One region of the Bacillus sp. M13(2017) genome, then DNA from elsewhere that is predicted to be linked to it. Evidence: riboswitches for the same ligand, from Rfam matches in the RefSeq annotation. Region 1 holds a riboswitch; each other region holds the start of a gene.
What was found. Region 1 has a riboswitch for S-adenosylmethionine ahead of metK (methionine adenosyltransferase). Riboswitches for the same ligand answer to the same signal wherever they lie in the genome.
Positions count from the first base shown of each region.

Region 1 (11,782 bases):
CTTTTATTTCTTGCAAATATTTTTCAGGAATTGGTATGAAACCTCGACCGGATCTTCCAATTGGATCACCGCACTCCATTACAAGGGGATGGTGCATAAAGAGTAAATCACCGGGTGTGGATTGTGAAATGAATGTTTCAAGAACGTCATCTGTAGGGAATACAGCTAAAAATACTTTGGTTACATGTTCAGATCCGTGCATCATAAGGCCGTTAAATAAATCTACAAAATTTGCTTCAAAAAATTGTTGCCAAGGAAATTTGATAGGATCATATACGGCTGGTATAAATCGACTAAAGGCACTATCTTTTCCGTATTTTTCAATTTGAAATAAGTGATCGAGTGATTGCTCTATTTTTTTTAAGGCTGGCATGTTTAATAATCCTCCTTAAGATGATTCTTGCTTTATGAGTTGTTTATATTCTTCGTAGCAAAATAAGAAGCGGATAGGAAACAAATAAAACCTAGAATCCAGCTAATAGAAGGAGAATAGGGAAGTACATGCTGTAATAGCCTTCCGCTAGAAATGAAGAAAATACTAAATAGACCTAATAACATAGGATAGCGTTGTAGTTTGAACACAGATAGTAAACATCCTTTCTCCTGCATGAACTACTCATAAAAGCTCGATTGCTGAAACTTTATCACATACATTGTATATTAGTCTTAATTTTCTGTATATAACTTTTAAGAAAAATGGTGATACAATATATGAATGATAAGAGAAGAGAGGATGAAGATTAACATATGTACGTTACTGTAACAGAAGCAGCATATAAAAAGATTATGGATACGATTCCAAGTGAAGCGAAATATATAAAGTTATTTTACGATAATGAGGGTTGCGGTTGTGTCATGAGCGGAATCATCGATTTAGTAGCTGTAGCAGAGAAAGATGAGCGCGATGTGGATATTGAATCAAGCACAATGAATTTTATCGCTGATCGTACAAAGCTTGTATTTATGGACGATAAGTTAACGGTTGATTGGCATGAAGGTGGAGGAACTTTTCAGCTGAAGAGTCCGAGCCAATTTTATAATCCGAATATGAAGTTACATGTTCGAGTGTAGTAAAGGAAAGGTGGTCCAAAATGTATGTTGGAACCACCTTTTTTTATTGTATAAGTTGCTATTATTGTCGTTTTTTGTTGATAAGTCGATATATTTAAAAAATCGCTGATATAATTCGAGTTGCGCCGATATATTCGAAAAATCGCCGATATAAATTCATACACCAAATAACGTACACCTCTCCTGACAATACGAAGATTTTTTCACATAATGAAATGTACATGTGATTGAATTTTCTGTATAATCTTCATTGCGGAGGGGATACGCATGAGAAGATGGGGAATTGAGTTATTAATTTTAAGTGTTGTTATTATTTGGGGGATTAACTATACAATTGCGAAGTATGGACTTTTAGAATTTACAGCAATTGAGTTTACTGCACTTCGTATGATGGCGGCGGCACCGCTTCTGTTACTCCTTACCTTTTTTATTGAAAAGTCGGTTTATATGGAGCGAAAGGATATACCTAGATTAATCATCGTTAGCGTTGTAGGTATTGTACTGTATCAAACGCTATTTATGGAAACTGTCAAATATACATCCGCTACAAATGCCTCTTTACTCATTTCTATATCACCTATTTTTACAACTGTATTTGCGATTTTTCTGAAACAAGAAAATTTTTCTTCTCGAAAGTTAATCGGTTCTATGATTGCTTTTGTTGGTGCAGCATTAGTTTTAGTAGCAGGGCATTCACTTACTAGTTCTTTTTATGGCAATGGAATTGGACTTATTACATCAATATGCTGGGGGCTTTATCCTGTTTTAGCAGGACCATTAATTAAAAAATATTCAGCATTACGTGTTACAGCATGGTCTGCGCTAGTGGGTGCGATTCCGCTATTATTGTTAAGTGGTCCGCATGTGTTTGTCATGCCATTTCACATTATTCACGGAATGACACTATTTGCTTTACTATATTCTATTTTCTTTGTAACAGTATTTGGTCTAGTAATGTGGTATGTTGGTGTTCAAAAAATTGGAGCGTCACATACGATGGTATATATGTATATAACGCCGCTTGTAGCTGTTTTATTTGCAGCTGTCTGGGCAAATGAATATGTATCGTTTCAACAGATCATCGGTGGAATTATCATTTTTGTCGGTCTATGGTTTGTGAAATCCGAGAAAGGAAAAGTTCATTCTATTGCAGGGGAACCTATATCAAAATAGGAAAACAGATCACCTATGATCTGCTTTCCTATTTTTTTATTTTTGGTAAGAAGATGAGAAATAAGATAGCAGTAAGAAGTGGAATTAAGTTTAAAAATGGAATACGGAAGAGTGTAATAAGAATAATACCTGGAAGAAGAACACCGAGGACAGCGTAAAAAATGCTATGATTTTTCGTGTACCAATACAATGAAAGTCCAATAAGTGCAGGGATAATGAGGTGAATGAGAGCCATTAAAAAATAAATCATTAGACGCCCCCTTTATTTGTGTGCTTATTACATCATATCCGTATGTTCATAGATTGATATCATTTTTTTCATAAATGGACGAAAAAAGTTTGAAAAACCGTCACAAAATATGAGAATATGATGTTTGAAATCTTGTATAATATTATTTTCTAAAAACATTTAAACAACATAAACATACTGTTTATGTTATTTTTAATTTAAATGAAATGGATTTAAGGAATATGAATTTGAAAGAAATTTTTTGTTGGATAGATAAGAACGAATGAAGAGAGGTACAGCATGATTAGTATGTCACTAAGATCATTTAAAATCCAATCGTATTATATACTAGGTATTTTGTTACTAGGATGGATGTTAACACCGTTTTCAGCACACTTTTTAGGCGCTGGAATTGGGCTTATTGTAAGTATGTATTGCGTTTGGCTTTTAGGGAGAAGAATTGAGAAGCTTGGAGATAGTATTGTAAAGAAGACGAAAGCACCGACACTCGGTATGTTTAACCGTTTTGCAGCTGCCATTTTGGGTGCTATTATTATGTACGAAATTGAGCACCACATGGTTATGTGGGCGTTTGCAGTAGGGATTATGGGTGGTTATTTCTTAATCGTTGTGAATTTAGGTTACTATAGCATGAAAGATGAGAAAGAACTAACAAAGAGCTAAAAAAGATAAAAAGATAAAAGAATTCTTTTTAGATGGAATAGATGATCCAGCCACGGATAGAAGCGGTCAGGGCCTTTTTTAGCCCCATGTGATGTGAAACCCGAGAGATGTAGTGAGTAGGGATATAATTTATATGTTCGAAGCCATGATTTGTCTCTGTTGAAATGGGTTTACTCTGGGATAAGTGATTCAGTGATGGATAGTACAGCAGGAAGCATAACTTTACATAAAATACAGGTTTCTGCTTCCAATAAGTTAACATGAAATTACGTATTAGTATGACTCTTAGCTTCTTTAAAAAAGTTGGATATAAGACAGCAAACTATTCCGGTAATTAGAATAATATATTTTATCGTTTCACTTGTATGCTCAAATAAATTAACGTTAAGCATTACAAGTCCCCAAAAAACTTGAATCGCTCCATAACTGAATAAAATTTTTCCTGTACGAGAAAAATTTTTCATAGGTCTCACCCTTTCCTGTATATGTAAATTGTATCATAAAAAAACTAAAAACGAATAAATATAAAGTGAATTTTCTGTAAAATTATAGATGTTGGCATGCCATTTTATGATTTAAGTCACAGATCAAGAGATTAACGTTTCACTTTATATAAGATATAGAAAGAAGCTTACGTTTTCACGTAAGCTTCTTTTTTATGTAAGTGTGTGTAACCGTTAAGCCGCATTGGGTTTTGTCGGTGAGTACGCGAAACTTTACGTTTACACGACACTTATTCATATGAGTAAAGGGTTATTCCAACAGAAATTTTTAATTTAAGCGATTGGGCCGCCTAAGTTAATAATATCTTCAGAAACGCTTTCGAACTTTTTGAAGTTCTCTTTGAATTCATTTGCAAGCTCGATTGCTTTTGATTTGTAAGCAGCTTTATCAGCCCAAGTTTGTTCAGGCATTAACACTTCGTCAGGTACACCTGGTACGTGAAGTGGAACTTCAAGACCGAAGATGTCATGTTTAGCTGTTTCAGTTTTTGCAAGTTCGCCGCTTAATGCTGCTTGAATCATTGCACGAGTGTAACCTAAGTTCATACGTTTACCAACGCCGTATTCGCCACCAGTCCAGCCAGTGTTTACTAAGAATACTTTCGCATCGTGTTTCTCGATTTTTTCACCAAGCATTTCAGCGTAGCGAGATGCATCAAGTGGTAAGAATGGTGAACCGAAGCAAGTTGAGAATGTAGCTTGCGGAGATGTAACACCGCGCTCTGTTCCTGCTAGTTTACTAGTGTAACCACTTAAGAAATGATACATAGCTTGTTCTTTTGATAACTTACTGATTGGAGGCAATACGCCAGATGCATCAGCAGTTAAGAAAATGATGGTATTTGGGTGTCCAGCAACACTTGGCAGTACGATATTGTCGATCGCATGCATAGGGTATGCAGCACGAGTATTTTCTGTTAAAGTAGTATCGTTGTAGTCTGCGATACGCGTTTGGTCATTAATGATAACGTTTTCTAAAACAGATCCAAATTTGATTGCATCGAAAATTTGTGGTTCTTTCTCGTGAGAAAGGTTTACACATTTTGCGTAGCAACCGCCTTCAATATTGAATACACCGTTATCAGACCAACCGTGCTCATCATCACCAATTAATTTACGGTTTGGATCAGCAGATAAAGTTGTTTTACCTGTTCCAGATAAACCGAAAAATAGTGCTACGTCACCTTCTTCACCTACGTTTGCAGAGCAATGCATAGAAAGAATATCTTGTTCAGGTAGTAAGAAATTCATAATAGAGAAGATTGATTTTTTCATTTCTCCAGCGTATTCTGTACCACCAATTAGTACAATACGTTTTTCGAATGAAACCATAATGAATGCTTCAGAGTTTGTACCGTCAACAGCTGGATCAGCTTTGAAGTTCGGTGCAGAAACAATTGTGAACCCTGACTCATGAGTTGTTAATTCTTCTTCAGTTGGACGAATGAATAATTGATGTACAAATAAATTGTGCCATGCATATTCATTAATAACTTGAATTGGTAGGCGGTAATTGCGGTCAGCGCCTGCAAATCCTTTGAAGACGAATAACTCTTCTTTTTCTTTTAAGTATTCTAAAACTTTAGTATATAATTTATTAAAATGTTCTTCAGAAATCGGTTGGTTTACAGCTCCCCAAGCAATTTTGTCAGCAACCGATGCTTCTTTCACAATAAATTTATCTTTAGGAGAACGTCCTGTATATTTTCCTGTTGAAGCAGAAACGGCACCAGTAGAAGTTAATTTCCCTTCATTTCGCATTAATACTTTTTCCACTAATTGCGGAACACTTAGTTGAATCTGTGCATTGCTTCCGTTCAATAATTCATGTAAACCAATTTGGACATTCACAGTACTCATATTTATATACCATCCTTTTCATTTAATGAAATATTTCTCGTAATCCCCAACAATAGTATAACACAATTATATAAATAATGTATACTATTTATTTCTTTTTGTTTGTGTGAATACATTATTTCCTTATTAATATTTCATTTTAGGCGCATTGAGAAAAACTTTCACGAAAATGTGAATATTAATTGACAAATGAATATCATTTCTTTAGTATAGGTTGGGACGGATACTCTCTTATCCCGAGCTGGCGGAGGGACAGGCCCGATGAAGCCCAGCAACCTCACTTGTATTGATAAATGCAGGTGAATAGGTGCTAAAACCTGTGCGAGGCTACAGGTCTCGAACGATAAGAGCGAAGGGCAAAAAGCAGTATGCAAGTAGCAAATTAAACCTTTCCTCTATATAAAGTAGGAAAGGTTTTTCTGTATGCTTGTGTGGGAGAATAAATGTATGTCGCAATCTGTGGCAAATTAAGGATGAGTTCCGTACAATATATACAATTACTGTAGGGAGGTTTACCACATGACAAAAAAACGTCATCTGTTCACATCTGAGTCTGTAACTGAAGGACATCCAGATAAAATTTGTGACCAAATTTCTGATTCAATTTTAGATGCGATCTTATCAAAAGACGCAAATGCACGTGTAGCTTGTGAAACAACTGTAACAACTGGTTTAGTATTGGTAGCGGGGGAAATTACGACTTCTACTTACGTAGATATTCCAAAAATCGTTCGTGAAACAATTCAAGGCATTGGTTACACACGCGCAAAATACGGATTCGATGCAGAAACTTGTGCAGTTTTAACATCTATCGATGAGCAATCTGCTGACATCGCTATGGGTGTTGACCAAGCGCTAGAAGCGCGCGAAGGTCAAATGACTGACGCTGAGATTGAGGCAATTGGTGCAGGAGACCAAGGTTTAATGTTTGGTTTCGCATGTAATGAAACACAAGAGTTAATGCCACTTCCAATCTCGCTTGCTCACAAATTAGCTCGCCGTTTAACTGAAGTACGTAAAGATGATACGTTATCATACCTACGTCCGGATGGAAAAACGCAAGTTACAGTTGAGTATGATGAAAATGGTAAACCAGTACGTGTTGATACTATCGTAATTTCTACACAACATCACCCAGATGTTACATGGGAAGAAATCGATCGCGACTTAAAAGAGCACGTAATTAAAGCTGTAGTACCAGCAGAATTAATCGATGGAGAAACGAAATTCTTCATTAACCCAACTGGCCGCTTCGTAATTGGTGGACCACAAGGTGATGCTGGTTTAACAGGACGTAAAATCATCGTTGATACTTACGGTGGATACGCTCGTCACGGTGGCGGTGCATTCTCTGGTAAAGATGCAACGAAAGTTGACCGTTCTGCAGCATATGCAGCTCGTTATGTTGCGAAAAACATCGTAGCAGCTGGTCTTGCTGAAAAAGCAGAAGTACAACTTGCATACGCAATTGGTGTAGCACAACCAGTATCAATTTCAGTTGATACATTCGGCACTGGTAAAGTATCTGAAGACGTATTAGTAGAACTAGTTCGTAACAACTTCGATCTTCGCCCAGCTGGTATTATTAAAATGCTAGACTTACGTCGCCCAATTTACAAACAAACAGCAGCTTACGGCCACTTCGGACGTACTGATGTAGATCTATCATGGGAACGTACAGACAAAGCTGCAGCTTTAAAAGAGCAAGCTGGTCTATAATATATGAAAAAAAGCTTTGCGCAGTGAGCGCAAAGCTTTTTTTATTTATAATTACGTTGGAATAAAGCGAAGAGTTCAATGTCATGCCAAGTGCCGTTGCGGAATATAGCTTCTTTACAAGTTCCTTCATGTTGAAAACCGAGTGATTTATATAATTTAATTGCTCTCTCGTTGAAAGAAAATACTCGTAAAGAAAGGCGATGTAAATTTAATTCTAAAAATGCATAATTCAATAATAAAGTGAAAGCTTCCTTCCCATAACCTTGCCCCCAGTAATCCTTTTTACCAATATCAATAATGCATTCAGCGTTTCGATTATACGAATCAATATGAATTAAAGAAGTAATACCAATTGGAAGATGCGTAGCTTTTTCTTCAATGATATAGCTTTTAGAGTTTGAAGAATGAATAAATTGCTGTCAAAGTTTTTCTGTATCTTGTAAGGAATATTTATCAAGGTTAAGGGTAGTTGAACTCATAACGTCTATATCATTATGCCATTTATAATACGTTAGAATATCATCTTCGGAAAACTTTCGTAACTGGATACGGTTTGATTCAAACAATATAAGCCCACCTTTTGTATTTACTAGTTTTTGTTCATTATTTCAATACACGAGCTACAATAAATGTGTCCTTCTAGTTCAATATACTTTCTTATATTAGTCATACCATTTGCCGGAAATGGCATATGAATCCACGCTTTTTCATACGTTTGTATTTCTTTTTCACATGATTTACAAAGGATTGGTTTCTTCTTGAACATATGTAATCAACCTTTCATTTGACGTGCTTTACTTGCGCAAAAGGCACTACTTAGTAAAAATAGTGTCGCGAATATAATGCTTACTAATGTAGCGTATGGAATTGCGCCTTTTAAGGAAAAGCCGACAGTGATGGAAGCGACGAATAAGAGGATGAATGTTGTTGTTAATTTTTTATAAAGTTCCATACTATGTAGACCTCCAATCTATTTTTTAGTACAAGTTTTAAAATTGAATTCTATTATGTAGAAAATATAAAGAGTAGCTAAAGATGTGTAGTCTAGGAGTATAAGAAATTGCACTTTCCTTTTTGTGGGTTAGTATACTTATATTGTATCATGGCGCATGATTGGCTTCATACATAATTGTGTAAAGGTATGTATGATAAAATGAAGAAAAGTCTTTAAGAAAGGAAAGATAAAAAATGAGTGTAACTGAACATAAAAAACAAGCTCCAAAAGAAGTGCGTTGCAAGATTGTTACGATTTCCGATACACGTACGGAAGAAACAGATAAGAGCGGACAACTATTACATGAATTGTTAAAAGAAGCGGGACATAAAGTAACTTCTTATGAAATTGTAAAAGATGATAAAGAAAGTATTCAGCAAGCAGTGTTAGCTGGTTATCATAAGGAAGATGTAGATGTTGTATTAACAAATGGCGGTACTGGTATTACGAAACGCGATGTCACAATTGAAGTAGTATCAGCGTTATTAGATAAAGAAATTGTTGGATTTGGTGAGCTGTTCCGTATGATTAGTTATTTAGAAGATATCGGAAGTAGCGCAATGTTAAGTAGAGCGATTGGTGGTACAATTGGGCGCAAAGTAGTTTTCTCGATGCCGGGGTCTAGCGGAGCGGTTCGACTTGCGATGAATAAATTAATTTTACCGGAATTAGGCCATATTACATTTGAGCTGCATCGCCAATGAGTAAGTGTGCTGGAATTGTATTAGCGGGCGGTATGTCGAGTAGATTTGGTGAGCCGAAAGCGTTAGCAATTTGGAAGGGAACTACTTTTGTTGAGCATATTGTGAAAGTGATGGGAAATACTTTGCAAGACATTGTAGTAATTAGCCATACTGATATAAAAGAGCGAGTAGAGCAATTCGTACAAGTTCCTGTTATAGAAGATATCCCGCACTATAAAGGGAATGGACCGCTGGCCGGCATTGTATCAGGTATGGAATACATAGAAGCAGATTGGTACGCTATTATGCCTTGCGATGCGCCAAATGTTTCGCATGAGTGGTTTACCATTTTATTAGAGCAAACGAGCAATGAATATGATGCGGTTGTACCTATTATTAATGGAAGGAAACAACCGTTACTTGCAGCGTATCATAATCGAGTGAAAGAAAAGATTTATGCTTTGCTTCAGGAAGAAAAAAGAAGTATGGGCCAGCTTTTATCACAATGTAATGTGAAGTATATTGTTGGTGAAGATGTACAAGCGAATGCGGATTGGTTTATAAATGTGAATACGAAAGAAGAATATGTGCAGGCTCAAAAAGACCTTTCAAATGAATGAAAGGTTTTTTTGGATACAGAAATTGGGGAACAATTACTGTATAAAGGTATGTGAGTAAATTGATTTTAAGGGGAATTTCTTAAAATCACTATACAGTTAAAATAGTGTATAACCATATATTAATTTTTATGGGTTTTTATTACAAGTCTGTTTAGTTATGTTTATTTTTGATATAATGAATATAGAAATAAAACAATGTTTAACCTTATGTATTATTTATGAAACTAAAATTTATAACTGTGTAATAAACTCCCTTCGTCTAGTTGAAGGGAGTTCTTCTGTTTAAGCGAGTAATTCTGATGCGGTGTGCTGAAGGACTTCTTCATATTGGTCAAGTAACCCACGGAAAATCTCATCCCAGCTTTTTGTTTTAGCATAAGACGAAGCAGCTATGCCCATTTGTATAAGCTGCTCTTCATTTCGCAATAAAGAATGGATGGATGATAGAAATGAATCCGCATGTTTGGGCGGGCAAAGAATTCCTGTTTTTCCATCTGCAATAATATTTTTAACCCCACCACTATTTGCACCGATGACAGGTGTACCGCATGCAAGTGATTCGAGTACGACATTTCCGAACGTTTCAGTAGCAGATGGAAATATCATGATGTTAGAACAAGCATATACTTCAGCTAAATCTTTACCTTGTAAATATCCAGTAAAAGTGACATTTGCTTTCGGAACAGCTTCACGTAAATTTGTTGCTAGAGGACCGTCTCCTGCGATGAGCCAATGAATGTCATTTCGAGTATGGGCTGTTTTGACGATAAGGTGTTGCAACGTATCAATATCTTTTTCAGGGGCAATCCGTCCAACGTAGGAAAGGACATACTTCGCTGTAATATTATATTTTTTTCGGAATAGGTCTGTATTGTAAGATGGATGAAAGAGTGTGCAATCTACACCACGTCCCCAAATGGATAGGGCCTGAAAGCCTTTATTTTTTAGTTGGTGTAACGTTTCAAAAGAAGGAACGAAATTTTTTTGCATATGACTATGAAACCATTTTAAATAGTTCCAAAGCATATTAGAGAGAAATTCGATTTTGTAATAGCGTAAATAAGCATCGAAATCAGTATGATAAGAACCGACAACTGGGATGTTTAACTTTTTTGCATAATATAATCCACAAAGTCCCATGTTGAAAGGTGTAGCAATGTGAATAATGTCAGGCTTAAAGGAAAGAAGTTCTCGTTTAATGCGCGGAGTAGGAAAAGAAAAGCGACATTCTGGATATAATATTGTTAACGGGATACTTCTCATCTTGTTCACATTGGCCACGAAATTATCTTCAGCTGTATGCTGAGGGGCGAAAACAGAATAGGCGATCTGTTCTTTCTGAAAATATTGTGTTATTCGCTCTAACGTTTTCGCAACCCCGTTAACTTGTGGCGTAAAAGTATCGGTAAAAATGGCGACTCTCATCATATCACTCCTTTATGTGAAAAGTGGGATGAATTGATAAAAAGAGATGATGCCAGAGCAAGTGCCAAGGCACATACCGACGAATACATCTGACGGATAGTGAAGTCCTAAATAAATGCGAGAAATACCGACGCATAATGCTAACGGTAATAAAAAAACAAATAAACTTGGATTATAACAAATAAATGGAATAAGGACAGAGAAAACGGCTGTTGTATGACCAGACGGGAAAGAGTGGTCTTTTAATGGGTGGACTGGATATTTCGCGTCCTGAATTGTTAAATAAGGACGTTTTCGTGGATAACATCTTTTTAATATTTGTACAGGAATATGGCTAATTGTTAAAGAAATAGCAGATGCGATTGCAGTTTGATGCAAAGTCCCTTTTGCAAAAAATAAAAAGAACAGTGTGAGTGCGATTGAGAAAGTAGCACCACCTATATGAGTAATATTGCTGAAAAAGATATTTAATGTTTTTTGATCAAAGTATCGGTTAATTCCTTTGAAAATGTAACATTCTATTTTATACAGTCCACTGGCCTTCATGAAAATTCTCCTCCCTTGCTTACATATATATGGAGATATTAGCTTTTATTTTAATAAGATTTTATTGAGGGAGTAATAATGTTTTGTAAAGAAAAAGTTAGTTTTTATAAAAAAAGCTGCCACTTTAATGGCAGCTGGAAAAGTTACTTCTGTAATGATTTATAATACTGACCTTTTTCAACATATTGTGTGCGAATTCGCTCCATGTCTTTACGGTCTTCCTCCGTTAACTCACGAATGACTTTCGCTGGGCGACCGAAAGCTAACGTGTTTGG
Region 1 is NZ_KZ268500.1:99,298-111,079, forward strand. Features, by position in the region: gene CGQ22_RS00650 (Nif3-like dinuclear metal center hexameric protein) at 1-373, opposite strand, end outside; gene CGQ22_RS00660 (iron-sulfur cluster biosynthesis family protein) at 748-1,071, shown strand; gene CGQ22_RS00665 (DMT family transporter) at 1,339-2,244, shown strand; gene CGQ22_RS00670 (hypothetical protein) at 2,273-2,494, opposite strand; gene CGQ22_RS00675 (ATP synthase subunit I) at 2,774-3,157, shown strand; gene CGQ22_RS00680 (hypothetical protein) at 3,424-3,621, opposite strand; gene pckA (phosphoenolpyruvate carboxykinase (ATP)) at 3,934-5,520, opposite strand; SAM riboswitch class I at 5,749-5,870, shown strand; gene metK (methionine adenosyltransferase) at 6,040-7,239, shown strand; partial or broken gene CGQ22_RS00700 (GNAT family N-acetyltransferase) at 7,281-7,805, opposite strand; gene CGQ22_RS31785 (hypothetical protein) at 7,829-8,005, opposite strand; gene CGQ22_RS00710 (hypothetical protein) at 8,012-8,191, opposite strand; gene CGQ22_RS00715 (MogA/MoaB family molybdenum cofactor biosynthesis protein) at 8,428-8,937, shown strand; gene CGQ22_RS00720 (molybdenum cofactor guanylyltransferase) at 8,934-9,536, shown strand; gene CGQ22_RS00725 (glycosyltransferase family 4 protein) at 9,819-10,961, opposite strand; gene CGQ22_RS00730 (phosphatase PAP2 family protein) at 10,974-11,507, opposite strand; gene CGQ22_RS00735 (gamma carbonic anhydrase) at 11,651-11,782, opposite strand, start outside.

Region 2 (11,782 bases), on a different contig from region 1:
TTGGATTTGCAGGAACTTCTACTTTACCATTTTCAGATTGGTATGTAATTTTTTCTGATTTACTACCTTTTGCATCGTTCTTTTTGTCTGTAGAGCTATTGCTACAAGCGCTCATAACAAGAACGAAAAGAACTGTTAGTGAAATAAATAACTTTTTCATCGTCTTTCTCCTTTAACATAGATGATATGTGTATACAATAATTTGTTTAACTGTAATCTTTTTGAAAGAGTAGTGGTAAAGCAAAATAATTTATTAAAAATCTTGAATATGAGATTTTATAATATAGTATTAACCATATTAATGAAAGAAGATGTAATCTCAAATTTGCTAATTATTAACAAAATGATAATGATTATCACTATTGATTCTTTAAATAATATAATTTTATATAGGTGTATTGTCAATAGTAATTTTGATTGTAAATTTTGCGGAAACAGGTTATATTTTATTGAGAATGATAATCAATGGTTAGTAGCTGAGGAGTGAGCACGAATGAATCGAGAAGAATTGTTTGATGTAACCGTGATAGGTGGAGGACCTGCAGGGCTTTATTCAGCTTTTTATAGTGGACTCAGAGAAATGAGAACGAAAATAATAGAATTTCAACCACATTTAGGTGGAAAAATACATGTGTATCCGGAAAAAATGATTTGGGATGTAGGAGGACTATTGCCAGTTACAGGTGATAAGTTAATTGAACAACTTGTACAGCAAGGGTTAACATTTAAGCCAGAAGTTGTATTAGATACAAAAGTGGAATCAATTATTCGTAATCAAGATGGTACTTTTACATTAAAAACAAGTACTGGGGAAGAACACTTTTCAAAAACAGTTATCGTCGCAACAGGAAGTGGTATATTGAAACCGCAAAAGTTATCTATTGAAGGTGCTGAGCGATTTGAAGTATCGAATTTAAATTATACAGTTAAATCTTTAAAGCGTTTCAAAGGTAAAACAGTTATTATTTCCGGTGGAGGCAATTCTGCTGTTGATTGGGCAAATGAATTGGAACCAATTGCGAAAAAAGTGTATGTAACGTATAGAAAAGAAGAATTATCTGGTCATGAAGCACAAGTAAAACAACTTATGAATAGCTCAGCGGAGTGTTTCTTTAATACATCGATTACAAAATTAATTGCTGGTGATAATCATGAAGCGATCGAATATGTAGAATTAACAAATCATGAAACAGGTGAGATTTCTCATTTACCTATTGATGAAGTTATTATTAATCATGGATATGAACGCGACATTACATTATTGGAAAATAGTGAGTTAGACGTTGCAATTATAGATAATTATTATATTGCAGGTAATGCAAATAGTGAGTCTTCAGTAGATGGATTATATGCTGCTGGAGATATTTTAAAGCACGAAGGGAAACTACACTTAATTGCAGGTGCATTCCAAGATGCTGGAAATGCTGTGAATAAAGCAAAGCAATTTATCCAACCAGATGCAAGTGAGTACGGAATGGTTTCTTCTCATAATGAAGTATTTAAGAAGAGAAATCGCGAACTGATTAAGCAGATGATGAAATAATAAGGAACAAGTATACCCCCACATACTTCTCTATTCAAATGGATGAGAGATGTACGTGGGGGATTTCCTGTTTACTATATTTTCAATCATTATAATGACACCGGTTTCATCAGTTCATATCATATGAACATTTTATTGGTAAAGCATCCTAGAAAACAATTTAGCTATGTTTTGCTTACGCAGAACATGGCTAAATTACGCTGTCCCTTTAGCGCGTTCATTAGGAAATGGCATATTTAGTATAGAAGCAATATACTGTTTTCCATGCATTCGAGCTAATGATTCTAATATTTGGCGAACACGTTTTGTAAGATGACCTTGTTTTTTGATGGCTTCACAATATGCGTCATAGAAAGCATATTTAGCCCAAAGGAAATCATCTTGTTGGAATAAGAAATGATTTTTGTACCATTCACCAATTGTATGATAACAATTGTTTTCATGTATTGCTGTGCTTTGAGAAAGAAAACGATCAGATAAAGATACATTCAAATGAGAAATTGTGTTTTCTGTTTCAACTTGTAGTGTTTTTTCTAACATTGTAATGATGTGACGAGTAGCCATATGTTAACTCTCCTTTGTGTAAATGGGTAATACCATTCTATATTTAAAAAATTCTTACTATATAATACTATACAATATATGGAATGCATCTACCTGCTTTTTGAACTGCATTTACAAAATCTTTTTTATTTGTTTACAAAAATAAAGTAAGATACAGTATAGATGAAAAAATAATAAAGGAATGAACGCATTGTATATAACAGTAGAAGAGACTGCGGAGTATTTGAATTTACCAAAATCGTATATTGAAGAGTTAATTCAGCAAAAGAAAATTCGTGCGCTATTCGATGGAGAGCAATATTTAGTAAATAAAGAACAATTTAATACACATTTAGAACAAATGGAGAAATATAAGCAATTAGTGGAAGAAATATTGAACGAACCAATTCCAGAAGATATGGATGTTAAAGACGAAGATTAAACTATGGGAAATCCCTTATGAAGATATGCAGAAATGTATCTTCATAAGGGATTTTTTGTTTGAAGATATCAAAAATATAAGGAGTTGTTAGCCTTTCTTCAAATTTTGATAGGTAGTAGTCTACCATGTTAAAAGCATATTTTTTTCTAGCTAGGACAAACATAGAGAACGTAACCTGTACAGATACATATACTATCAGTGCAAAAGCTTATAAATTAATGGAAGGGGTTTTCTCGTGAGTATATTTCATTGTGATTTTTTGAAAGACTTAATTGGATCTTTTGTGAGAGTAAACAGGGGTGGTCCAGAATCTCAAAAAGGAACAATAATATCAGTATGTCCGGACTACTTCGTATTGCAGAATGAAAAAGGTGAACTGTATTACTATCAACTTAGTCATCTAAAAAGTATTACAAAAAATGCGAAAGACTGTGGATCAAGTGATTGCGAATGGGAAGATTGCGAATGTGCAGAAGACTTTGAAGCACTACTGCAAACTTTCAAATATTGCTGGGTGAAAATTAATCGCGGTGGTCCAGAGAAAGTGGAAGGCATTTTACAAGATGTTTCTTGTGACTTTGTGACAGTAATTGCAAAAGAAGAAGTTATATTAATTGCAATAAAGCATATTAAAAGCGTTAACTATAATGCATTAGCATGCGGAGAGAGCGATGAGAGCGACGATAGTAGCAGTAAAGAAAGTAGTAGCAATAATTCAGGTCGCGCTCGTGCCCAAAGACAATCAAGTAGAGGAAGATAATAAGAAAGGGGGATACAAAATTGGAGAACGTATTATGCTGTGACCAAATTAAATGTTTAGTTGGTGAGACTGTAAAAGTAAACCTTCGTGGACCAGAAAGTCGAGTAGGTGAGCTCGTATCGTTAGGCAAAGATTATCTAACGTTACAATTACCTCATGGTGAATTAGTGTATTACCAGTTAAAACATGTGAAGAGTCTAGTTAAGAAAGTGAAGGAAAGTAAATGTGGCGATTGCTATAGTTCATGTTTCTGCTCTGATGAGGATACTTTTTTAGATATATTAAAAGACTTGAAGTATAAGTGGGTAAAAATTAATCGTGGCGGTCCAGAGTGTGTGGAAGGTTTATTAAGTGAGGTACACCATGACTGTATTACACTAGTAAACTGTGATGAAGTTATTTATGTAATTAAGTCTCATATTAAGAGTGTGAGCCAAGTAGTTAAATGTAAAAAGAATGAAGATGAATAATGTTTAATAAATAAGAGGGGCATTATGAGGGAAAGAGAAGAACAATTTCTTATTTCGATAGTATGAAAAGGAATTACTTACTATTAAAACAGAACTTTGCCCTGATTATTTTTTTAGAAATGGAAGACAGGTAAGAAGAAATTCATAGGAAGGAGGATATAGATGAATGAGTTAAACAAAAGTATTGGAGAAAATATATATGTTAAATTAATCGGTGAAAAAAGGTTTAAAGGTGTATTAATAGATGTAGGAAATGATATCATTGTTCTTTACAATGGACAAGACTATGTATATATATCTTTATATCATGTACAATACTATAAATTTTTAAGACCATATGACGAAGAAATATTAAAACCAGATGTTGATTCTGTAATTAAGAGAGAATCCCCTTCCATTTCTTTGAGAAAAGTATTAAGTACTTCTAAAGGAATTTTTACAGAAGTTTATGTAGCAGGAAGTGCTCCAATACATGGTTATGTTACAAGTGTGATGAATGATTATATTGTTTTTTATAGTCCGGTTTATAAAACGGTATATATATCTTTAAAACATTTAAAATGGTTAATTCCGTATAAAGAAAACCAAGTGCCGTATGACCTCAATAAAAATGAACTCCCCGTAAATCCGTTAAATATTACGTTAGCTCGAACGTTTGAAGAACAACTTATTAAAATGTCTGGCAAAATCATGGTGTTCGATTTAGGTGAGGAATCTAATAAGATCGGAAAGATGGCGAAGATTGATGAAGGGCATATTGAAATATTAAAAGCACGTGATGCGAAAATGTATGTAAATATTCAACATGTAAAATCTGTCCATTGTCCGTAAGCTAGTTGAAAGGGCTGGCTTTTTCTTTTATATGCAGAAGAAAAGGTCGAGCCTATTTGTTTAGCTCGATTTGAATATGAGGGGAAAAATGAATTGAATATAAATATATTATGGTGTGATTTTTTAAAAAAATTTTGTACTAATTTATAAAGAAATGTGTACGAGCTATCTTTTTATGTATTCAATTTATTTTTTGAGAAGGAGCTGCTCAACTAATTTATTAAAGGAGTTTTGTTGGTGGAGCAGTTTCTAAATCCGTTATCGATTACATTACTTGGTAGTGCTGGTGGAGCAGCAAAAGCAGTTTTAGCAATTTTAAATCAAGCGATAGCAAATGAAAAAGATCCAATTTATGAAGTATTAAAGAATGCCAAATTTCATTTGGTGGATATAAAACAAAAAGATAGGACTTATTATGATGAGTTGTTTTCGAATTTGAAAGGTCAATTATATTTATATGAGATAAACCTTCAAAATGTAGTGGAATTTAAAGAACATTTAAAAGAAAAAAGTACGAGTGTTGTGATTGATGTTTCAGGGGCAGATACAATTAGAGTATTAAGCTGCTGTAATGAATTAGGAATTTGCTATATTAATTCAGCCTTGGAAAATGAAGCAGTAGATCAGGACGACAGCTTAATCGGCTTTCAGCTTACGGAAAGATATACAAGGTTTGAGAAGGAGAAAGAGAAATTTACAAATACAAAAGCGATTATAGGTTCAGGTATGAATCCAGGTGTTGTTCAATGGATGGTTGTTGAGCTTATGAAGGAACGACCAAATGAAAGGCCAAGAGCATGTTATATTGTAGAACATGACACATCATTTTTGAATGATACAGCACTTATAAAGCCACATACACTTTATGCTTCATGGGCAGTAGAGCGATTTTTAGATGAAGCGATCTGGAGTTATCCGATGTATATGAGTCATCATCGTCCTCTTTACTTTTATGAAGATGTATATTCTTCAGAGTATAAAGTGAAGTTAGGAGAAAAAGAATTCTATGGTTGTTTAATGCCACATGAGGAAGTATTAATTTTAGGGAAAAACTTTAATATGGAAGTTGGTTTTCTTTACCGAATTAATGAGTATACAACAAATATAATTAGACAGAACTTAGATCAAGTAGAAGATTTATGGAACTGGAATCGTAAAGTGTTTAATCCAGCGGAAGAAGAGGTTGCTGGAGAGGACTTGGTGGGTGTGTTACTCGTTTATGAAAATAGTGAGACATATATGTATAATGTGATGAATAGTAGCAAAGTTTTTCGTAAATATAAAACGAATGCAACGTATTTTCAGGTAGGGTGCGGGATTTATGCGGGCCTGTCCAGTTTACTTTTAGATCAATTTGAACAAGGTGCTTATTACGTCGAGGAGTTGTTATTAAATACAGAAAGTAAGTACGGTGAGTATTTAAATTTATATATGAAGGATTTTGTAATGGGGCATAATAATTTTACGGATGGATTGTTACATGACAGGGTAAGATGGATGTAAGTTGTTACTAAAAGGAAGGAGAGATCTCCTTCCTTTTAGTATTATAAGGTTAAATATTGCCCTGAAAGCAATTTCATACTTATACTTTAAGGAGAATAACAATGAAAGTTTTTTGTATCGATCAAGGGGAGTTTTTATATGAATAAATACAAGAGCTTGATTTATGAAGAAAGAAGAGCCTTAAAGGTATTTATATTATTATTCTATATTATATTCTTTTTATATGACGCTATATATTATTTTGTATATCCTGCTATGAATATTAGTGGAACAGCGGTAGGTTGGCCAGAAGGTAGTCTTGGGATAGGTGTGCCTATATTTGTAATGGCATTATTACCTATTTCTATATATCTTCAAAAAAGAGGATATGTATATTCTGTAAAATATTTATTTTTATTTGGGTACATGTTTATCAATCTTGTTAATAATTTAATGATTTATTTGCGAACGGATAGACCTTTTGAACATGGCAGTATGGTAGAAATGTTATTAATTTTATTTGCCCCAGTTTTCGTGAATAAAAAATACTTTTATTTAGTGTCCTTTAGTGTAATTGGAAAGTACGTATTTTTCACATTGCTATTACAAGATTTAAAAGTGATAATTCCACTTGTTTTATGTGTATTTTATTTCATTATTTCACATTCTTTATTAAAACGATTTCAATCTTATGTAAGAACAGTGGTTGAAATGATGAACAATATGAAAGAGACGGAAAATTTAGCTGTGATTGGGACTATGTCTACAACAATTGCCCATGAAATTCGAAATCCGTTAACAGCGTTAAAAGGATTTACGCAAATGCAAAAAGAAAGAAATCCAACTGATACGATGAGCTACGACATTATGCTACAAGAAATTGAAAGAGTCAATGGATTTGTTAGTGAATTAATGTTGTTAGGAAAACCAAAGCCAACAAATTATGAAAGGTGTAATATACGAGACATCCTTCTATATGTTGTGCATCTAATGGAAAGTTATGCAATGCAATATAGAGTTAAATGTTATTTACAAGTAGATGGGAATTTACCAACTATAAACGGTAATGATAAGCAATTAAAACAAGTGTTATTAAATATCATTAAAAATGGAATAGAATCAATGCCAGAGGGCGGAGAAATCCATATCCGTGCATATCAAAAAACGCAAGGATATTTGTGTATTTCTGTTGAAGACCAAGGATTTGGTATAGAGAATGAGAAGTTAGAAAAAATCGGCAAGGCGTTTTACACAACAAAGGAAACTGGTACAGGACTTGGATTAATGATTACATATAAAATTATTAAGGAACATCAAGGGAGTATCACAATCCAAAGTAGTATAGGAGTAGGAACAAAAGTAGAAATTTTTCTGCCGACCGTTTAATGTATTGGGAGAAAAGATTTTTCAGAAAAGTGTTCTTGTTGTGTAAATATAAACATTTTATAAAATGTTTCAAGAAGGGTTTTTTTTATAAAATACTTCGTTTATAATGGAGGAAAATATCGACATGAGATTGATTGCTCATGTAGCGGTTCAGTAGTGTTATGAAAAGATAAGAAGGGGTGCACGCGCATCCTTTTTTCTATGCAGATATTATGAAAGAGGTGGTATGATGGAATTAACATTAAATTCGACTGTATGTTTACACACGATTCAATTTCGAAAAGAGCAAAAGAATTATATTGTAAAAGATACAATTACAGGAGAAAAATATGAAATGCCGCCACTTTGGATTGATGCATTGGCAATGATGCGTGACGGTTTTTTATTGGGGGAAATTGAGGAGAAATTAAAAGAAGAGTATCCATCCGAAGAAGTGAATATGTTAGCATTCACGAAGCAACTGTTAGAACTAGAACTTGTTGAAATGGTAGATGGGGAAGAAATAGCTTGTACAAAGAAGAAAGAGAAGGATTATTTAGCTTGGTTACGTCCCCATGTTGAGCAATTCTTTCTTAATTTAAATAAAAAAAATAGAAGCAAAGGTCAATGATGATCTTTGCTTTTTTGTATAGTTTGTTTAAAAAATTACAGCGAATGCTCTTGCGAAAGCACCGTCGCTATCTTTAATTTTTAAAGGTGCTGCTGAGAAGAAGAAACGTTTCGTGTGAATGGCATCTAAGTTTGTTAAGTTTTCGATTAAATAAATATTATTCCCAAGTAGTATGTGATGAATTGGTGATGTTTCTGTCGTTACCTCATCAGGAGAAATAAAATCTAAACCGACAGATTTTACTTTTAATTGTACTAGTTCCTCGGCTAATTCTTCAGAAAGATAAAAAGCTTCTTTCTCATACGCCTCTGTATTCCATTTAGTAGATAGATTGGAATGGAAAATAACAATATCTCCTTCTCTTATATCAGCATCGTGCAGTACTTCTTTAGGTAGTTTTCGTTCTTGTACATGAGTTACATCAATAAGAATCGCTTCGCCTACAAATTGATTTAGGGGTAATTGATCGATAGTCGTTGCGCCTGAAATAAAATGCGCAGGAGCATCACAATGCGTGCCAACATGAACGACAGAATGAAAATCTGTAACTTGATAGCCTGATTCTTCAACACTTGTAACAGCTTCTAGTTGTATTTTAGGTGTTCCAGGAAATTGAGACATATTATTTTCAAATGTTTGCGATAAATCAATTACTTTCATTTTACATACCTCCAATATATGTTTTTCAAATAATAAAAAGCTCACCCTTCAATATCAAGAAAGGTGAGCTTTACATGCTAGTTGAATTTTATCTTCCAAAATGCAATGCATTTTGCAGGAATTAGCACCTATTCAGTTTGTATAAACTGAGGTTGCTGGGCTTCAAAGGGCCGGTCCCTCTGCCTCTCTTGATAAAGAAGTATTTAATTTTAAAACCGGAATTTTCCGATAGTTAAATTGTAATTCATTTCCTTTTTGCGTGCAATACAAAATAGGTATTCACCCAAATAAAGCTACGCGCATATTGTAGCTTATGTAAATAGAATGCTGCGAAGGAGTGAGTGCAGTGACAGGAAATGTATTGAATTATTATGCTGGTGGTAATACAGCTAGGGGATTTCATAATTTATATGAAGAGAATTTAAAAGGGTTAGACAGATTATTTATCTTAAAGGGTGGTCCAGGAACGGGGAAATCTTCTTTAATAAAGGCAATCGGTCGTGAATGGGTTGAAAAAGGATATGATATTGAATTTTTACATTGTTCTTCTGACAATAAATCGGTTGATGGTGTAATTATCCCAAAATTAAAAGTAGGAATTGTTGATGGGACATCACCACATGTAATTGAGCCCAAAATGCCAGGAGTTGTTGAAGAGTATATAAATTTAGGAATTGCTTGGGATTCAGATAAACTAAGGAAGCAGAAGTTAGAAATTGAAAGATTTGTTTCAGAAGCAAGCAAAGCTTTTCAGTCTGCTTACGCATGTTTTAAAGAGGCATTGCTTATACATGATGAGTGGGAGAAGATATATATTGATAATATAGATTTTAATAAAGCAAATGAATTAACCGATCAGCTAATCCAGAAATTATTTGCAGATAAAAGCGGGAGACAATCGCTTGTAAAACATCGTTTTTTAGGAGCTGCTACACCGAAAGGAGCAGTTGATTTTGTTCCTAATTTAACAGAAGGGTTACCATATCGTTATTTTATAAAAGGGCGCCCAGGCTCTGGAAAATCAACGATGCTCAAAAAGTTAGCTAAGGCAGCTGAAGAAAAAGGGTTTGAAGTTGAAGTATATCATTGCGGATTTGATCCGAATAGTCTTGATATGGTTATCGTAAGAGAATTAGGCTTTGCAATTTTTGATAGCACTGCACCACATGAATATTTTCCAAGTCGCGAGGGTGATGAAATTATTGATATGTATGCCCTTATTGTTACCCCAGGGACGGATGAGAAATATGCGAAGGAAATTCGTGATGTTTCCATTCAATATAAAGCAAAAATGAATGAGGCGATGTCTTTCTTAGCAAAAGCAAAATCGGTTCGTGATAAATTAGAACGAATTTATATTGCTGCTATGGATTTTTCAGTAGTAGATGCATATAAAGAGGAGATTCAAAAAGAGTTTGAACGAATTGCTGCTACTGTAATCGAAAAGCAATAATAGAAGTTTTATTGGGCTGTCAGTAATTTCTGACAGTTTTTTTAGTATGTAGTAAAATTGATAGTGTATTGTCGAATTTCCAAGGAAATAATCAAAAAATGGAGATGGTATGAAATGAGAGAGAAAATCGAGTTGGAGTTAGAAAGAATTGAAAAAGAGAATGATGTGAAAATTTTATTTGCGGTGGAATCAGGGAGTCGTGCTTGGGGGTTTCCATCGAAAGATAGCGATTATGATGTTAGGTTTGTTTATATACATCCGGTAGAATGGTATTTATCAATTCATGACAAACGAGATGTAATTGAATATCCAATTAGTGATGATTTAGATATAAGTGGTTGGGATATTAGAAAGGCGTTGCAACTATTCGCGAAGTCGAACCCAGCTTTACTTGAGTGGATTCGATCACCAATTTTTTATTCGAAAAACTCTAATTTTCCAGAACTACTTCAACAGATGAGTGAGAAGAATTTTGATCCAAAAGCAACGATATATCATTATTTACATATGGCTTCGAAAAATTATCGTGAATTTTTGCAAGGTGAGAATGTAAAGCTGAAAAAGTACTTTTATGTATTACGTCCTATTTTAGCTTGTAAGTGGCTAGAAGAGAAAGCAACTTTACCACCTGTAGAATTTGACCGATTGATTACAGAATTATCATTAGAACGTAGCGTATTAGATGAAATTGAAAAGTTGTTAATAAAGAAAAAAGCAGGTACTGAATTAGATGTTGGATTGAAAATTAAGGTGTTGAATCAATTTTTAGAAGAACAAATTCATTACTATGGGCAATACGTGAAAGGTGTTGAAAAGGGGTTAGGGATCGATATTGAGATTTTAAATAAACTATTTCGAGACATGCTGTTTGAAGCATATGAAAAAGAGCACAAGTAAGTTTGTGCTCTTGTTATTTTGTAGGAATAAAGAAAACAGATATAGCTGCGATAAGACCTGCAAAGGAGAATAAGTAAAAATTCCATGATAAGTCATATTGCATTGTCATAATAATACCGACGAGAATAGGACCAGCAATTGCACCAACTCGGCCAAGTCCAAGTCCCCAGCCTAAGGAAGTAGCTCGGATATGTGATGGGAAGTATTGGGTTACATATGCATTTAATATTTGAGTAATACCGACTGATCCAATTCCAGCAAGACCAATTAAAAGATAAATGATTGTAACAGATGGTCTAATTGTTAATAGTCCAATACATATAGCTGCCATAAGATAGGAGATGCTAATAACGATTTTAGCTCCTATACGATCCGCGATTGCTCCAGCAAATAATGCACCGATAGCGGCAGTAATATTTAGCATAAGTAGAAATGATAAACTAGATCCAAGAGGGTATCCTGCCTGTCGCATCATCTGAGGTAACCAAGTATTTAAACCGTATATTAAAAACATTCCCATTATATAAGTGATCCAAAAAAGTAGCGTTGCTTTTATGTATTCTTTTGAGAATAAAGTAAGAAATCCATTTTTCTTTCGTATATTAGACGGAGTTTGATAAGTTTCATTTTTCGCATAGAATACAATTTGAAAACGATTAAGGATTTGGTCCACTTCTTTTTGGCGATTACGTGATAATAAAAATT
Region 2 is NZ_KZ268508.1:68,579-80,360, forward strand. Features, by position in the region: gene CGQ22_RS19730 (iron-hydroxamate ABC transporter substrate-binding protein) at 1-160, opposite strand, end outside; gene CGQ22_RS19740 (NAD(P)/FAD-dependent oxidoreductase) at 494-1,543, shown strand; gene CGQ22_RS19750 (hypothetical protein) at 1,739-2,107, opposite strand; gene CGQ22_RS19755 (helix-turn-helix domain-containing protein) at 2,289-2,528, shown strand; gene CGQ22_RS19760 (hypothetical protein) at 2,764-3,288, shown strand; gene CGQ22_RS19765 (PI-PLC domain-containing protein) at 3,309-3,758, shown strand; gene CGQ22_RS19770 (LSm family protein) at 3,921-4,589, shown strand; gene CGQ22_RS19775 (hypothetical protein) at 4,827-6,092, shown strand; gene CGQ22_RS19780 (ATP-binding protein) at 6,231-7,457, shown strand; gene CGQ22_RS19785 (hypothetical protein) at 7,687-8,067, shown strand; gene CGQ22_RS19790 (cyclase family protein) at 8,095-8,727, opposite strand; SAM riboswitch class I at 8,813-8,925, opposite strand; gene CGQ22_RS19795 (PRK06851 family protein) at 9,074-10,180, shown strand; gene CGQ22_RS19800 (nucleotidyltransferase domain-containing protein) at 10,295-11,077, shown strand; gene CGQ22_RS19805 (MFS transporter) at 11,091-11,782, opposite strand, start outside.
Region 2: another riboswitch for S-adenosylmethionine. It lies ahead of CGQ22_RS19790 (cyclase family protein); the one in region 1 lies ahead of metK (methionine adenosyltransferase).

Region 3 (7,116 bases), 670 kb from region 1:
CTGGTAAAAAATTATTTTCTGCAATAAGCGGCATTGTTTCAAATTGTGCTTTTGCTAAAGCAACTCCTGATAAATAATCTGGATAGCCTGGATCTGGAACGAGAATAGTATCACCAGGGTTTGTAAAACAAACTGGTAACTCTACTAATCCAGCCTTTCCCCCAAACAAAATAGCAACTTCTGTTTTTGGATTTACTACTACATCATATTCACGTTGATAGAATGTTGCCACGGCTTCTTTTAAACTTTCATGTCCGCGAAATGGCGGATATTTATGATGAATGGTCTTTTCTGCAGCATCTTGTAAAGCTTTTACGATATGCTGCGGTGTTGGTTGATCTGGATTACCTTGACCTAGATTAATAACATCGTGACCAGCTGCTACGACTTTGTTAACTTTTGCAACAAGTGAAGCGAAAAATTGTGTCGGCAATGATGTTACTATCTCAGAAGGTTGAAATAATTTCATACTTTCCACCTCTTTTGAAAGTTGTTACAATTCTAGTGACAAATGATATAATCTTTCCAGTATTTTGTAAAGAAAAAATAAGAATGGGGCTGACAAAATGAAAGTCGCATGTATTCAAATGGATATTGTTTTTGGAGATGTAGAAAAAAATATTGAGAATGCTAAAAATAAAATAAGCGAAGCTATGAAGGAAAGGCCAGATGTTATCGTCTTACCAGAATTATGGACAACAGGATATGATTTAACAAGACTTTCTGAAATTGCAGATAGGGATGGATTGGAAACGAAAGAAAAGTTAAAAGAATGGTCGAAACAATATGGTGTACATATTGTTGGTGGTTCCATAGCGAAGCAAACGGAACAAGGTGTTACAAATACAATGTATGTTGTAAACAAGGAAGGAGAACTAGTTAATGAATATAGTAAAGTACATTTATTTCAGCTTATGGATGAACATAAATATTTAATAGCTGGTAATGGTACGGGCGAATTTAAGCTAGATGATGTTGAATGCGCTGGAACAATTTGTTATGATATTCGTTTTCCAGAGTGGATGCGTGTCCATACTGTTAAAGGGGCAAAAGTATTATTTGTTGTAGCTGAATGGCCATTAGTTCGTTTAGCACATTGGCGTTTGCTATTGCAAGCAAGAGCAGTTGAAAATCAGTGTTATGTTGTTGCTTGTAATAGAGCAGGAAAGGATCCGAATAATGTGTTTGCAGGTCATTCTTTAATTGTGGATCCTTGGGGTGAAGTTGTAGTAGAGGCGAATGAAGAGGAATCAATTTTATTTGGAGAGCTTGTATTCGAGAAAATTAAAGAAGTACGTAAAGGAATTCCAGTTTTTGCGGATCGTCGTCCAGAATTATACAAATAAAATGTTGACAAGTGATTTTTATTCTTGGTATAGTCTTCAACATAAAGTTAAAAATTCAAAAAATTATATAACTCTTATCAAGAGCAGGTGGAGGGATTTGGCCCGATGAAACCCAGCAACCGACCGTAATACCATTGTGAAATGGGGCGTTTATTACGCCAAAAGGCACGGTGCTAATTCCAGCAGAAAGTAAAACTTTCTGGCAGATAAGAGGGGAGAAGATAAACTTCAAACCTCTTTCTTAGTGAAAAGAGGTTTTTCTGTGTTAGAAAAACCTCTGAATTTAAAAAGGGGGAGAAGACGATGGGATATTATTCATTAACAGAAATAACAGCTGTACAATATGCGAAAGATCATGGCTATTTTGAAGCGAAGGCAAATGTCGTTTGTCATGAAATTGGAGACGGAAACTTAAATTACGTGTTCAAATTAGATGATGGAGAGAAGTCTATTATAATAAAACAGGCACTGCCATATGCGAAAGTAGTTGGTGAAAGCTGGCCATTGTCTATAAAAAGAGCAACGATTGAAAGCAAGGCATTACAAATTTTTGCGCAGTATGTACCGGATTATGTTCCAGTAGTGTACAGTCATGATGAAGAGTTAGCGATAACGGTAATAGAAGACTTATCAAGACTAACAATTACAAGAAAAGGATTAATAGACGGAGAAGAATATCCGCTTTTATCCCAGCATATCGGCCGTTTTCTAGCACATGTTTTATTTTATACTTCAGATTTTGGTTTACAGTCAGAAGAGAAGAGGGTACTAGAAGGTACCTTTGTAAACCCGGACCTTTGTAAAATTACAGAGGATTTAGTGTTTACAGATCCGTTTGGACATTATGATACAAATGATTATGAGCCAGATTTACAGCTCGTGGTTGATGAACTTTGGAGTGATAAAACTTTAAAACTAAAAGTAGCACAATATAAATATAAGTTCTTAACAAGAAAAGAAACTCTTATTCATGGTGATTTACATACTGGTAGTATTTTTTCGTCACCTTCTGAAACGAAAGTGATTGATCCAGAATTTGCGACATATGGCCCATTTGGATTTGACATAGGTCAATTTATTGCAAATCTATTATTAAATGCTTTATCTAGAGAAGAAGAAAAAAGAAGTGTACTATTTTTCCATATAGAAAAGACGTGGAGTTATTTTGTAGAAACTTTTACAAAGTTATGGATTGGAGAAGGTATAGAAGCATATACGAAAGAAAAACAATGGTTACCAATTATTTTGCAAAATATCTTTACTGATGCAGTTGGATTTGCCGGATGTGAACTAATTCGTAGAACAATTGGTTTAGCTCATGTAGCAGATTTAGATGAAATAGAAAATAAAGAAACAAGAATTCAAGCTAAGAAACAAGCGCTATCCTTAGGAAAAGAACTAATAAAATATGAATCTAAAAGTGCTGATATTCAACTGTTTCGAACATTATTTCAACAGACAGTTTCAAGGGGTGTAAAAGCATGAGTACAATCGTTACTGTTCCGAGATCTGTAAGTTGGAAAGGTGATGCAATTGCGGTATTAAATCAAACGAAATTGCCACATAGCACAGAATACAAAACATTAACGACTATTGAAGAGGTTTGGAAAAGTATCATAATGTTAGAAGTACGCGGAGCGCCTGCAATTGGAATTGTAGCTGCATTTGGCTTGGCGCTTGCAGCGAAAAAATATAATACTTTACATATCGAAGAATTTCAAAAGAAGTTTAATAGAGACTGTAACTATTTAGGGACATCACGCCCAACGGCAGTCAATTTATTTTGGGCAATTGATCGTATGAGAGAATCTATTCGAGAGATTACTACAATAAAAGAAGCACAAAAAATATTAGAAGAAGAAGCGCTTCGTATTCAACAGGAAGATGAAAAGGTGTGTCGAAATATTGGGGAATATGCGTTAACATGTTTTAAAGATGGCGATAATATTTTAACAATCTGTAACGCTGGAAGTATCGCAACTGCCAGATATGGAACTGCATTAGCTCCCTTTTATATTGGAAAAGAGAAAGGTGTGCGTTTACATGCATATGCGTGTGAAACGAGGCCAGTTTTACAAGGTGGCCGTTTAACGACGTGGGAATTGAAGCAAGCAAATATTGATGTGACCCTTATTACAGATAATACTGCAGCTCATGCTATTCAAACGAAAGAAATAAACGCGATTATTGTGGGGGCGGATCGAATTGTCGCAAATGGAGATACAGCCAATAAAATAGGGACAATGAATTTAGCTATTTTAGCAAAGCACTTTAATATCCCATTTTACGTTGCTGCTCCACTGTCAACATTTGATGTTACGAAAGAAACTGGAGCCGAAATTATTATTGAAGAAAGAGATGAAACAGAAGTTACGAAAATCTTTGGAAAACAAGTAGCACCAATTGGAACAAATGTTTATAACCCTGCATTTGACGTAACGCCGAATGAATTAATTACAGGTATTATTACTGAGAAAGGGATTTTACGTGGAGACTATAAAAAAGAAATTCTGACATTATTTGAAAGACAAGCTGAAATTTAATAGCTTGTTTTTTTATGCCTAAATGGTCCATTATTCCTTATTTATATAGTGAAAGGAGGAGAGAAAGATGGAAGAATGGATCAGAATGATAGGTAATGTAGGGTTTCCAATTGTTGTAACATTATATTTACTTCACCGTATTGAAAGTAAATTAGATGGGGTAATTGTTGCAATTGAGAAACTCCCGCGGCAATTACTAAAGTACGAAGATCCTCGCGATAAAAAATAAAGTTTGCTCTTCTTGAGCAAACTTTATTTTTTATTGAGCAGTATAACCACCATCGATAATGACAGCTTGACCAGTTATACCTTTAGCTTTTTCACTCGCTAAAAACATAGCATAATCAGCGATTTCTTGTACTTGTAATAAGCGTTTTTGTGGTACAAGTGGATAAATAACATCTTCTAAAACATTTTCAAGTGGTACATTTCGTGTAGTAGCTAAGTCTTGTAGTTGATTACGTACAAGAGGGGTATCGACATAACCAGGGCAAAGGGCATTAACAGTAATACCATGCGTAGCGCCTTCTAAAGCGGCAACTTTTGTTAATCCAATTACGCCATGTTTTGCACTATTGTAGGCAGCTTTTCCAGCAAACCCGACAAGGCCGTTAATAGAAGCGACATTAATAATGCGACCATATTTTTGTTGTTTCATAATCGGAAAGGCATGCTTAATTGCGATAAACGGAGCAATTTGCATAATTTGAATTAGTAGCTCGAACTTTTCAGTTGGAAAGTCTTCAATGGGTGAAACGTGTTGCATTCCTGCGTTGTTAATTAATATATCTAATGAACCGAAATGATCAACTGTTTGAGAAATTGCTGCTGTAATTTCCTCTTCAGATGTAACGTCACATTTTAAACCGATAGCTTGAAAATCTTCATTTTGTAATTGTTCAGCAGCTTCTTTTGCACGTTCTTCAAGCCGATCGGTAATCACAACTTTTGCACCTTCTTTTGCAAAAGCCTTTCCCATTTCATAACCAATACCACTCGCAGCACCAGTTAAAAAGACAACTCGATTTGTAACCATGATGAAAAACATCCCTTCATAATAAAGTTTTCATAGTGCACTATTTAGAGAGGCTACAATGAAATTCCTGCAAACATTTGGAAAAAATATCGTTAGCTATCTTGTTTTGCAAAATAGTCTTTGCTATACTATTTTGTAAAGCAAGATACTTACGCTTATCTATCTTGTAAAACAAGATAGTAGGAGGATTTAAATTATGTCGACAAGTCAAATGCTGAAAGGGATTTTAGAAGGATGCTTACTTGCTATTATTTCTGAAGGCGAAATATACGGTTATGAAATGAGTGAAAAGCTAGCGAAGTATGGTTTTACAATGGCGAGTGAGGGAAGTATTTATCCGTTATTAATACGAATGCAAAAAGAAGGACTAATAACAAGCGTAATGAAGGAATCTCCATCTGGTCCAAAGAGAAAATATTATACATTAACAGAAAAAGGCGAGGAAGCACTTGATGAATTTATGGATCGCTGGGAAACGATGCAAAGTAGTGTAGAACGTCTACTTGAAGGGAAGGGGGGGAAAAATAATGCTATCAAATGAAGCACGAAAGTTTTTATTAGATATGAGATTATTTTTGACGGCAAAGAGTGTAAAAGAAAGTGATATTGAAAACTTTTTAGAAGATGCAGAGTTGCATTTAATAGAAGGTGAGAGTAAGGGGAAGAGTGTAGAAGATATTTTCGGAAGCTCACCGAAAGAATATGCAAATGAACTTGTAAAGGTAATGGAAAAGGATAGATGGGAAACGTGGAAGCAAATTGGTTTTACAGTAATGAATATCGTATCATTTTGGATTATTGCTTCTATCTTAATAGTGAATAACGGAATGTTACAGATTTCACTTATTCAGTGTATCGGTTATAGTTTTTCATTTATTTTAGTTGTTATAGGTCCTAATTTTCTACTTCGCAAAATGACCTTCGTAACAAGCTTTACAAAAACATGGTTTTCTATGTGGTCTCTAGTTATGATTACTCCAATGTTTTTATTAGGAGCTGTTACGATATTAGATGTGATATATCCGACAAAAATGCTCACATTCACCGAAGTGCAAAGTTATATAGTGGCTGGTGGGATTTTTATCATCACAGTAGCTATAAATATATATTTTGAAGGATGGTTTAAAAATTTATATTTAATCATTCCACTTTCAATTATGTTAGTGTTTAAAACATTTACATCGGAAGATCTCGTGCCAATGTTATTTCAAATTATATGTTTATATGGAAGTTTATTTATTTTAATTTTCGTTGAAATTATGATGAAGACGAATAGAAGAGAAGCGGTTTAATAAGGGAGGGATTATTATGAAGATTTCTAAAGAAGGGGAAAAGTTTTTAATCGATACGAAAGTGTATTTAATAACAAAAGGAATTAAAGAAGAAGATGTGGACGCCTTTCTAGAAGATGCAGAGCTTCATTTAATAGAAGGTGAGAAAGAGGGAAAGACGGTAAGTGATATATTTGGTGATTCACCAAAAGAGTATGCGGAAGAATTAGCGAAAGAGATGGAGAAGGATAAAAGCGGGAGTATAAAAAGTATCTTAGGAATGATAATTGGGATAGGTGGATATTGGTTACTTACAAATATTTTATTTGGAAATCCGAATCAACAATTTACATTAACAAATGTACAGTTAATTGGTTATCCAATCGTTTTAATTATTACGATTATTGGAACGATTGTTGCGTTTAGAATTTCTTCTTTTAAAAGTAAATTAGTAGAGTTTGGAATTATTTATGTAATAGTGATGATACCTATTTTATTATTGGTGTTATTAATGTTTATGAATAAATGGTATGGGACGCCAATTTTACAATTGTCGACAATGCAGACATATATATTAGCAGTAACTATATTTTTATTACTTCTTATTGGTGAAGTATATGTTCTTGGTTGGATAGGTGTTGTGGTACTAATTGTTCCTCTTGCAATTATGTTCTTATTTAAAGACTTAGAAGAAAGAAATGTATTTTGGGGAATTGCAAAGATCTTACTTATGTATGGAAGTATATATGGATTAATGAGATGGTCTTTAAAAATTGAAGAAAGAAAAAGTGTGAACTAGAAGTTCAATAAAAAGCGGCTGCTCTGGATATACCAAAAATTATTTCCAAAGAAATATTATATAGGGATTTTTAGAGGGATTACATTTATATTTAGTTGTCTATTTTTATTTCTAGCAGCCG
Region 3 is NZ_KZ268500.1:771,630-778,745, forward strand. Features, by position in the region: gene CGQ22_RS04490 (pyridoxal phosphate-dependent aminotransferase) at 1-469, opposite strand, end outside; gene CGQ22_RS04495 (carbon-nitrogen family hydrolase) at 567-1,346, shown strand; SAM riboswitch class I at 1,418-1,559, shown strand; gene mtnK (S-methyl-5-thioribose kinase) at 1,650-2,831, shown strand; gene mtnA (S-methyl-5-thioribose-1-phosphate isomerase) at 2,828-3,889, shown strand; gene CGQ22_RS04510 (YvrJ family protein) at 3,957-4,118, shown strand; gene CGQ22_RS04515 (3-hydroxybutyrate dehydrogenase) at 4,149-4,925, opposite strand; gene CGQ22_RS04520 (PadR family transcriptional regulator) at 5,122-5,466, shown strand; gene CGQ22_RS04525 (DUF1129 domain-containing protein) at 5,453-6,217, shown strand; gene CGQ22_RS04530 (DUF1129 domain-containing protein) at 6,234-6,995, shown strand; partial or broken gene CGQ22_RS32335 (DNA-binding protein) at 7,008-7,116, shown strand, end outside.
Region 3: another riboswitch for S-adenosylmethionine. It lies ahead of mtnK (S-methyl-5-thioribose kinase); the one in region 1 lies ahead of metK (methionine adenosyltransferase).